Regions from separate parts of the Mesorhizobium sp. ArgA1 genome, predicted to be linked through region 1. Evidence: predicted binding sites of a transcription regulator. Region 1 holds the regulator's gene; the other holds the start of a gene.

Region 1 (4,419 bases):
CAATCTGAGAACATTCGAGACCAGCCTTGAAACCTCGGAGCGGCTGGCTTCGATGGTGCCGGGCGGCCGATTGCTGGTCAGCGAAAGCGGCATTTTCACCCACGACGATTGCCTCAGGATGCAAAAGACCGGCATCGAAACCTTCCTTGTCGGCGAAAGCCTGATGCGGCAAGAGGATGTCGCCACGGCAACGCGCCTGCTTTTGACAGGCAAGGCGACAGCCGAGGTAGCCTGACGATGACAGCCGCCCTCACCCATCTCGGCGCCAAGGGCGAGGCCAACATGGTCGATGTCGGCGGCAAGGACGAGACGACGCGCACGGCAGTCGCCGAGGGCTTTGTCTCGATGCGGCCTGAAACCCTGAAGATGATCCTCGATGGCGACGCCAAGAAGGGCGATGTGCTGGGCACAGCGCGCATCGCCGGCATCATGGCGGCCAAGAAGACGCATGAGCTGATTCCGCTCTGCCATCCGCTGCTGTTGACCAAGGTGTCGGTCGACATCGAGCCGGATCCCGCTTTGCCCGGCCTCAGGGTCACCGCGCTCGCCCGCGTCACCGGCAAGACGGGCGTCGAGATGGAGGCGCTGACCGCTGCATCGGTGGCTTGCCTGACCATTTACGACATGGCCAAGGCGGTCGACCGCGCCATGATCATCTCCGGCATTAGGCTGGTGGAAAAGACCGGCGGCAAGTCCGGCGACTACAAGGCGGGTTCGTAAATGGCGCTGGTTCCGGTCGCCGAGGCGCTTCAACGCCTCCTCGACGGCGCTACCGTGCTGCGGGGTGAAAGCGTCGCGCTGGCGGATGCGGCCGGCCGGGTGCTGGCGGAGCCTGTCGTAGCGCTGCGCACCCAGCCGCCTTTCAACGCGTCCGCCATGGACGGCTATGCGGCGCGCGCGCAGGATGTGGCATCCGCCCCGGCGCGGCTTTCTGTAATCGGAATGGCGCCAGCCGGGCGCGGCTTTGACGGCACTGTCGGCAAGGGTGAGGCCGTGCGCGTCTTCACGGGCGCGCCGCTGCCTGGAGGCGCAGACACCATCGTCATCCAGGAAAATGTCAGGGATCTCGGCGGTGGCCAGGTCGAGGTCACCGAGCCGACGGCAAAGGAACGCAACATCCGCCGCCGGGGGTTGGATTTTGCGCAAGGTGACGTCCTGCTGGAGAAAGGCCGCGTGCTCGATCCGGCCGCACTTTCGCTGGCGGCATCGGCCAACCATCCGATGGTGAATGTGGTGCAACGGCCGCTGGTCGCCATCATCGCCACCGGCGACGAGTTGCTGCCGCCGGGCAGCGCGCTTGGCCCCGACCAGATCATCTCGTCCAATGCCTATGGCGTCGCGGCCGCCGCGCAATCGGTCGGCGCGCGCGCTCTCGATCTCGGTATCGCGGCCGACCGCAGGGAGGCGATTGCAGCACTGGTGCAGAAGGCAGTCGCGGCAAAGGCCGACGTCATCGTCACGCTCGGCGGAGCTTCGGTCGGCGACCACGACCTTGTGCACGACGTGCTTAACGGCGAAGGCATGAAGCTCGATTTCTGGAAGCTCGCCATGCGCCCGGGCAAGCCGCTGATGTTCGGGCGGCTCGGCGAAATCAGATGCATCGGCCTGCCCGGCAACCCGGTGGCGAGCCTGGTCTGCTCGCAACTGTTCCTGAAACCGCTTTTGGCGCAGCTGGGTGGCCGCGTCCATCGGCAGGATATGCGGCAGGCGCAGCTCGGCGCCGCGATGCCGGCCAACGATCTCAGGCAGGACTACGTGCGCGCCGTGGTCCGGGAAGAAGCCGGCGCACTTGTCGCAACGCCGTTCGGCATCCAGGATTCCTCGATGCTGAGAATGCTGGCCGACGCCAACGGCTTGATCGTGCGCGAGCCCTTCGCTCCGGCCGCCGCCGCGGGCGCCGCCTGCAGCGTGCTGATGTTACGCTGAACAAAACGTCAACACATTCATTAAACTTTAAAAGGTTGCGGAACACAACTGGAACAGATAGTGTTTGTTCTGGGTTTGTTTTTTCTGATTCTGGTTTCAGAACCCTCGGGGGGCCGCGATGCTGACGCGCAAACAACATGAACTCCTGATGTTCATTCATGAACGCCTGAAGGAGAGCGGAATCCCGCCGTCTTTCGACGAGATGAAGGAGGCGCTCGACCTCGCTTCCAAGTCCGGCATCCACCGCCTGATCACGGCGCTTGAGGAGCGCGGTTTCATTCGCCGGCTGCCGAACCGGGCGCGTGCGCTGGAAGTGCTGCGGCTGCCAGACTCGATTGCGCCCGGCCTCAATGCGGCGAAAAAGTTCTCACCAAGCGTCATCCAGGGCAGCCTCGGTCAAAACCAGGGCGGTCTCGGCCGCCAGATCAAGCCGGCCTCGCCATCGCGTTCGATGTCTGCCGGCAATGACGACGCGGTTTCGGCGGTGTCGATCCCGGTGATGGGACGCATCGCCGCCGGCGTGCCGATCGACGCCATCCAGCACCAGACGCATTCGATCTCGGTGCCGCCCGACATGATCATGGGCGGCGAACATTACGCGCTCGAGGTCAAGGGCGACTCGATGATCGAGGCCGGCATTTTCGACGGCGACACGGTCATCATCCGCAATGCCGACACCGCCAGCCCCGGCGAGATCATCGTGGCGCTGGTCGACGACGAGGAAGCGACGCTGAAACGCTTTCGCCGCAAGGGCGCCTCGATCGCGCTGGAAGCCGCCAATCCGGCCTATGAGACCCGCATCTTCGGGCCGGACCGGGTCAAGGTGCAGGGCAAGCTGGTCGGGCTGATCAGGCGTTACTGAGCCGGCTTGGGTTTGTACTTTTCGCGCTGCTTGTAAGGCGGCAGGCCGCGTGCTTCGCGTGAGAAGTGGCGTTGCTCGTGCCAGGGACGGTAGGGCTTGTCGACGGCGAAGCGAATGGTTGGGGCTGTCGCGGCCGATTGCGGATCGAAGAAGACGGCGGCACTACCATCGCGGGCAAGCTGCTTCTTGGTCACGACCAGAACCAACGGGTCGCGGCACGGATTGTAGGCGGTGGCGTCGTCGATGACGATCAGGCTCGCGAAAGCGCAGGCTGGCTGGGCTGTCTTGCGGTCTTTTGCAAGCGCGACAATGGCTCCGGACGGGTGCCGGGCAATGCAGAGATCGCCTGTGCAGTAGAAGGGTGAGCCGGGCGGCAGGTCGAGCGGATCGAGATCGAACCGCCTGTCTCCCGTCTCAAATGTCTCGGGCTGAATGATGGTCTCGGCCATCAGCGCCCGTTTCCAGTTGTCGGTGGTGAATTCGTTTGCGCGCTCCCGGTTGAGAGCGAGCTCGCCGCCACCGATCGGCACGGCCACCAGATGCGCGTCCTCGGAAATGAGCACATCGGGCGTGCGCACCTGCGGCACCGTCAACAGACCGGCCAGCGCGAAAGGCACGGCCGCCAGTCTGAGCCAGGTGGTGGCCATGGTCGCGATGACCAGTGCAACCGTTGCCAGCAATACGGACTGGATGGAGATCAGCCCGACGGCATCGAGCGGCGAACGCTCGGAGATCCAGGCAGAGATCGCGATCATTGCCGTCAGGCCCTTGCCCATGACGTAGAGGAACGGCCCGTCCGCGCCGAACGGCATGGCCAGCGCGCTGAGCACTCCGAATGGCATGACAACCAGCGATACGATCGGCATCACGGTGAGATTGGCGAGCAGGCTGAGCGGCGACACACGCTGGAAATGCCAGATCGCGAACAGCAACGTGGCGCTGCCGGCAATGATCGAGGTCATGGCGAGGCCGCCCATGCCAGCCAAGAATCTTCGCGACAGAAAACCGGCAAGGGAGCGCTTTGTCGGCGGCGTTCTCACTTTGTCGGCGCGGTAGTCGGCCCAGCCGGCATAGGCGCCGACAAGGGCGGCGGTGGCAGCAAACGACATCTGAAAGCTCGGGCCGACAACCTCATGCGGCGACACCAGGATGACGGCGATGGCCGAGATTGCCAGATTGCGCATGGTGAGCGCGGCACGATCGAACAGCACCGCGATGAGCATCACCGCCAACATGATGAAGCTGCGCTCTGCGGCGACCACGATGCCTGAAATGACGAGATAGGCGGCGATCGAGACGAGTGCCACGGCGGCCGCATATTTCTTCACCGGCCGGCGCGAGGAGAAATCGGGAAACAGCGCGAAGGCGCCACGCAGCAACGCCATGATGGTGCCGGCGACCAGCGCCATGTGCAGACCCGAAATGGAGATGATGTGGTAGATGCCGGTGCGCCGCATCGCTTCGTTGACCTCGTCCGGAATGCCGGCGCGCACCCCAACAATGAGCGCCGCGGCAATCTCGCCTTCGGCCCCGCCGATCTTGCCCCTGATATGATCGGCAATGTTTTCGCGCGCATTCTCAATCGCAGAGGAGAGCCGTGCAGTCAGCGGCGGCGGTTCCTGCGCGGCGAT
Region 2 (4,419 bases), 230 kb from region 1:
TCCTTGTTCAGCCCGAACTCCTTGGTGATCAGGTTCCAGGCCAACTCGATGGCGCGCTCCTTGAAATAGTCGCCGAAGGAGAAGTTGCCGAGCATCTCGAAGAAGGTCAGGTGGCGCGCGGTGTAGCCGACATTGTCGAGGTCGTTGTGCTTGCCGCCGGCGCGCACGCTCTTCTGCGCGGTGGTGGCGCGCGAATAGGGCCGCTTCTCGAGACCGGTGAAGACGTTCTTGAACTGCACCATGCCGGCATTGGTGAACATCAATGTCGGGTCGTTGCGCGGCACCAGCGGGCTCGAGGCCACGACTTCGTGGCCCTCCTTGCGGAAATAGTCGAGGAATGTCGACCGGATCTCGTTCACGCCACTCATGACTGCTGCCTTTTCGCGAAAACCGCCGGCACGGCCGGCGGAAACTGGTCTCTGCTTTTTAGAAGATCGACTTGGCCTTTTAGCGGGCAGGCTTCACCCTGTCCAGAAACTCGGAATTGGGCCAATCCGGCAGCTGCCAGGCTGCCTTCACGCTTGCCCAAAAACGAAAACCGCCGGCTCGAAGGCCGGCGGTTTGGAACGCAAAACTAAGAACTCGGTTACATAAGCATCAGATAATAGACTGGATTTATGGCCGAACTCTGACCATTGCCCTACATGGCGCCGGATTCTTCCTCGAAGCCGTCGTCTTCGCCGCGCTCAGGGCCGCCATTTTCGAGGAATTTCTCGGCGATCAGCCCGGCATTCTGCCGCAGCGCCAATTCGATCTCGCGCGCCGTGTCGGGATTGTCGCGCAGGAACAGTTTGGCGTTCTCGCGGCCCTGACCGAGGCGCTGCGAATTGTAGGAGAACCAGGCGCCTGACTTCTCGACCACGCCGGCCTTGACGCCGAGGTCGACCAGCTCGCCGGTCTTGGAGACGCCCTCGCCATACATGATGTCGAACTCGACCACCTTGAAGGGCGGCGCCAGCTTGTTCTTGACCACCTTGACGCGGGTCTGGTTGCCGACGACCTCGTCGCGGTCCTTGACCGAGCCGATGCGGCGGATGTCGAGGCGGACCGAAGCGTAGAATTTCAGCGCGTTGCCGCCCGTCGTGGTTTCCGGCGACCCGAACATGACGCCGATCTTCATGCGGATCTGGTTGATGAAGATGACCATGGTGTTGGAGCGCGAGATCGAGGCGGTCAGCTTGCGCAGCGCCTGGCTCATCAGACGAGCCTGCAGGCCGGGCAGCGAATCGCCCATTTCTCCCTCGATTTCAGCGCGCGGCGTCAGCGCTGCGACCGAATCGACCACCAGCACGTCGATGGCGCCGGAACGCACCAGCGTGTCGCAGATCTCCAGCGCCTGCTCGCCGGTGTCGGGCTGCGAGATCAGCAGGTTTTCGAGATCGACACCAAGCTTGCGGGCATAGACCGGGTCGAGCGCGTGCTCGGCATCGACGAAGGCGCAGATGCCGCCCTTCTTCTGGGCTTCGGCCACCGTGTGCAGCGCCAGCGTCGTCTTGCCCGAGCTTTCCGGCCCGTAGATCTCGACGATGCGGCCGCGCGGCAGGCCGCCGACGCCAAGCGCGATGTCGAGGCCGAGCGATCCGGTCGGCACGGTTTCGATCTCGACGACCTGCTCATTAGCACCCAGCCGCATGATCGAGCCCTTGCCGAAGGCGCGCTCGATTTGCGACAGCGCCGCGTCCAGAGCCTTTGATTTGTCCACCGCTTTGTCCTCTACAAGCCGCAAAGAATTCTGAGCCATGATACATCACCCCTTGGTCGTCAATGAAGGCCGGACAATCCGTAATCCCTGCCCAGTTTGTACCTTTTTTGTTCTCGTTTGGCAAGAGGGGTCAAATATCTGAAAAACAATCTTTATCCGGATTTGTTCTTTTTTTGTCTCGTAGTTTCGCTTCGGGGATGCATCCCGCATTGGGTCAGGCGGTCCAGCTGTCTGGCTCCGACCGAATCGCCGGCTTGCCTGCGAAGCTCCGCCGCACAGCCTAGCGCTTGTGCGGCTCGAATAACAAAGGTCATATCGCCGGCATGGTGAAATCTGCAAAAATCCTCGCCGTCGGCGGCGCCCATATCGACCGGCGCGGCCAGGTGTCCGGCCCTTACGTGCCCGCGGCGTCCAACCCCGGCACCATGCGCGAAGATGTCGGCGGCGGCGTCTTCAACGCGCTGCGCAGCCTCGTTCGGCGCGGCGTCTCGGCCTCGCTTTTGTCGGTGCGCGGCGGCGATGCCTCGGCCGAGACGGTGTCGCGCGCCATCATTGAGGCCGGCATTGCCGACCTGTCGGCGGTGTTCCTCGACCGCACCACGCCAAGCTATACGGCGCTGATCGACCGCGAAGGCGAGCTGATCACCGGCTTTGCCGATATGGCGCTCTACGATTTGGCCTTCCCCAAACAGATCCGCCGCTCCAAGGTGCGCGAGGTGGTTGCCGAGGCCGATGCGGTGCTGTGCGACGCCAATCTGCCGTCTTCAGCACTTGAGCGGCTGGTGGGGCTCGCCGCCGGCAAGCCGGTCTATGCCATCGCTATCTCGCCGGCCAAGGTGGTGCGGCTGGTACCCGTGCTGAACGCGCTCGCGCAGGTCTTCATGAACCGGCGCGAGGCCGTGGTGCTGGCCGGCGTCAGTGCGAAAGCGAAGGAGCGCGAAATCGTCGACGGTTTGCGCTGCAGCGGCCTCAGGAGTGGCGTGGTGACGGCAGGCGATGGCCCGGTGCTGGGCTTCGACGAAGCCGGCGCCTTCTCGATCCTGCCGCCGACGCCGAGAAAGGTCGCCGACGTCACCGGCGCCGGCGATGCGCTGGCCGGTGCTAGCATCGCTGCCCTGCTACGCGGTCTGGCCTTGCGGCAGGCCCTGCGCGAGGGCGTGGCTGCGGCAACGCTCGCCATCGAAAGTGCGGATGCCGTGCCGGCCTTTACCGCCGCGACCTTTGCCGAGGCGCTGGCCCTTGTGCCCGACGCGCGGGAAATGGCATGAGGGCGGCCAATTGCCATCGCCGGAACGCGACGTCCAAGGGGACGCGCGGCACTCCGGATCGGAGACCGTCATGACCCCGCAAAGCGCCCGACCCTTCATCGACATCCACCCGCCGGTGGCCGAGGCGCTCGCCGCCGGCCGCCCCGTGGTGGCCCTGGAAAGCACCATCATCACCCATGGCATGCCCTACCCCGACAACGGCGCAATGGCCGCCAATGTCGAGAAGATCATATTGGACAATGGCGCGGTGCCGGCGACGATCGCCGTGGTCGCCGGGCGCATCAAGATCGGCCTGTCGGACGGCGAGCGCGAATCGCTCGCCATGACCGGCGACGCCATGAAGCTGTCGCGCGCCGATCTCGGCTTTGCGGTGGCGCAAGGCCGCACCGGCGGCACCACCGTCGCCGCCACCATGATCGCGGCCGACATGGTCGGGATCAAGGTGTTCGCCACCGGCGGCATTGGCGGCGTGCACAAGGGTGCGGAAAAGAGCTTCGACATCTCGGCCGACCTCGACGAACTGGCGCGCACGCCGGTCATCGTCGTCTCGGCCGGCGCCAAGGCGATCCTCGATATCGAAAAGACGCTGGAGGTGCTGGAGACGCGCGGCGTGCCGGTGATCGGCCATGGCTGCGAAACGATGCCGGCCTTCTGGTCGCGCCAATCGCGCTTCCGCGCCCCGCTGACCCTGCACAAGCCTGAAGAGATCGCCCACTTCTACAAAACGCGGCAGGCGCTGGGCCTCGCCGGCGGCATGCTGATCGCCAACCCGGTGCCGCAGGATGACGAAATCCCGGCCGGCGAGATGGCCGGCTATATCGAGGCCGCGCAGAAAGCCGCGGAAGCGCAGAACGTGACGGGAAAGGCGGTGACGCCGTTCCTGCTGGGGAAGATACTGGAACTGACGGGCGGCCGGAGCCTCAAGACCAACATTGCGCTGGTCGAGAACAATGCGGCGCTGGCGGCGAGGATCGCGAGGGCGCTGTAGGGCGCTGCCGTCGACGCCGGCGGGACAGCACCCCCCTCTGCCCTGCCGGGCATCTCCCCGCAAGGGGGGAGATTGGCAGCTTGGTCGACCGCGCCTTTCTTTCAACGTTCAAAATTGGCGAAAGCCGATGCGACATCCGATCTCCCCCCTTCTTGCGGGGGAGATGGCCGGCAGGCCAGAGGGGGGTGTGAAGGAACTCGACGCTACCGGTTCACTTCCCCGCCCGCAGACCCGCCTCATAAGCCCGCCGCGCCCATACAATCATCTCGTCGGGATCGTCAAACGCGCTGTCGGGAATGCTCCAGTACGGCATCGCGACCAGTTTGCCGTGGCGCGTGCCGGTATAGGTCCACTGCTTGCAACCGGCCGCTTCGAAGTCGGGGGCGCTTTGCTCGTCGGCCTTGAGCAGCAGTTCGCCACGCAGCACGATGGCGACGATGATGCCGTCGAAATAGATGCCC

The links. The regulator LexA, encoded in region 1, represses DNA repair genes until DNA is damaged. The targets are predictions, from matches to a motif close to TGTTCNNNNTGTGTTCNG.
Region 2: the regulator LexA is predicted to act here: its motif matches at 1,800-1,817, upstream of recA (recombinase RecA).

Annotation. Positions count from the first base shown of each region.
Region 1 covers NZ_JBSKBQ010000003.1:84,795-89,213, forward strand. The annotation lists gene trpC (indole-3-glycerol phosphate synthase TrpC) at 1-235, shown strand, start outside; gene moaC (cyclic pyranopterin monophosphate synthase MoaC) at 238-720, shown strand; gene ACWGTI_RS10160 (molybdopterin molybdotransferase MoeA) at 721-1,926, shown strand; gene lexA (transcriptional repressor LexA) at 2,045-2,788, shown strand; gene ACWGTI_RS10170 (ComEC/Rec2 family competence protein) at 2,782-4,419, opposite strand, start outside.
Region 2 covers NZ_JBSKBQ010000003.1:314,721-319,139, forward strand. The annotation lists gene alaS (alanine--tRNA ligase) at 1-368, opposite strand, end outside; gene recA (recombinase RecA) at 641-1,741, opposite strand; gene ACWGTI_RS11330 (carbohydrate kinase family protein) at 2,026-2,970, shown strand; gene ACWGTI_RS11335 (pseudouridine-5'-phosphate glycosidase) at 3,041-3,958, shown strand; gene ACWGTI_RS11340 (TfoX/Sxy family protein) at 4,170-4,419, opposite strand, start outside.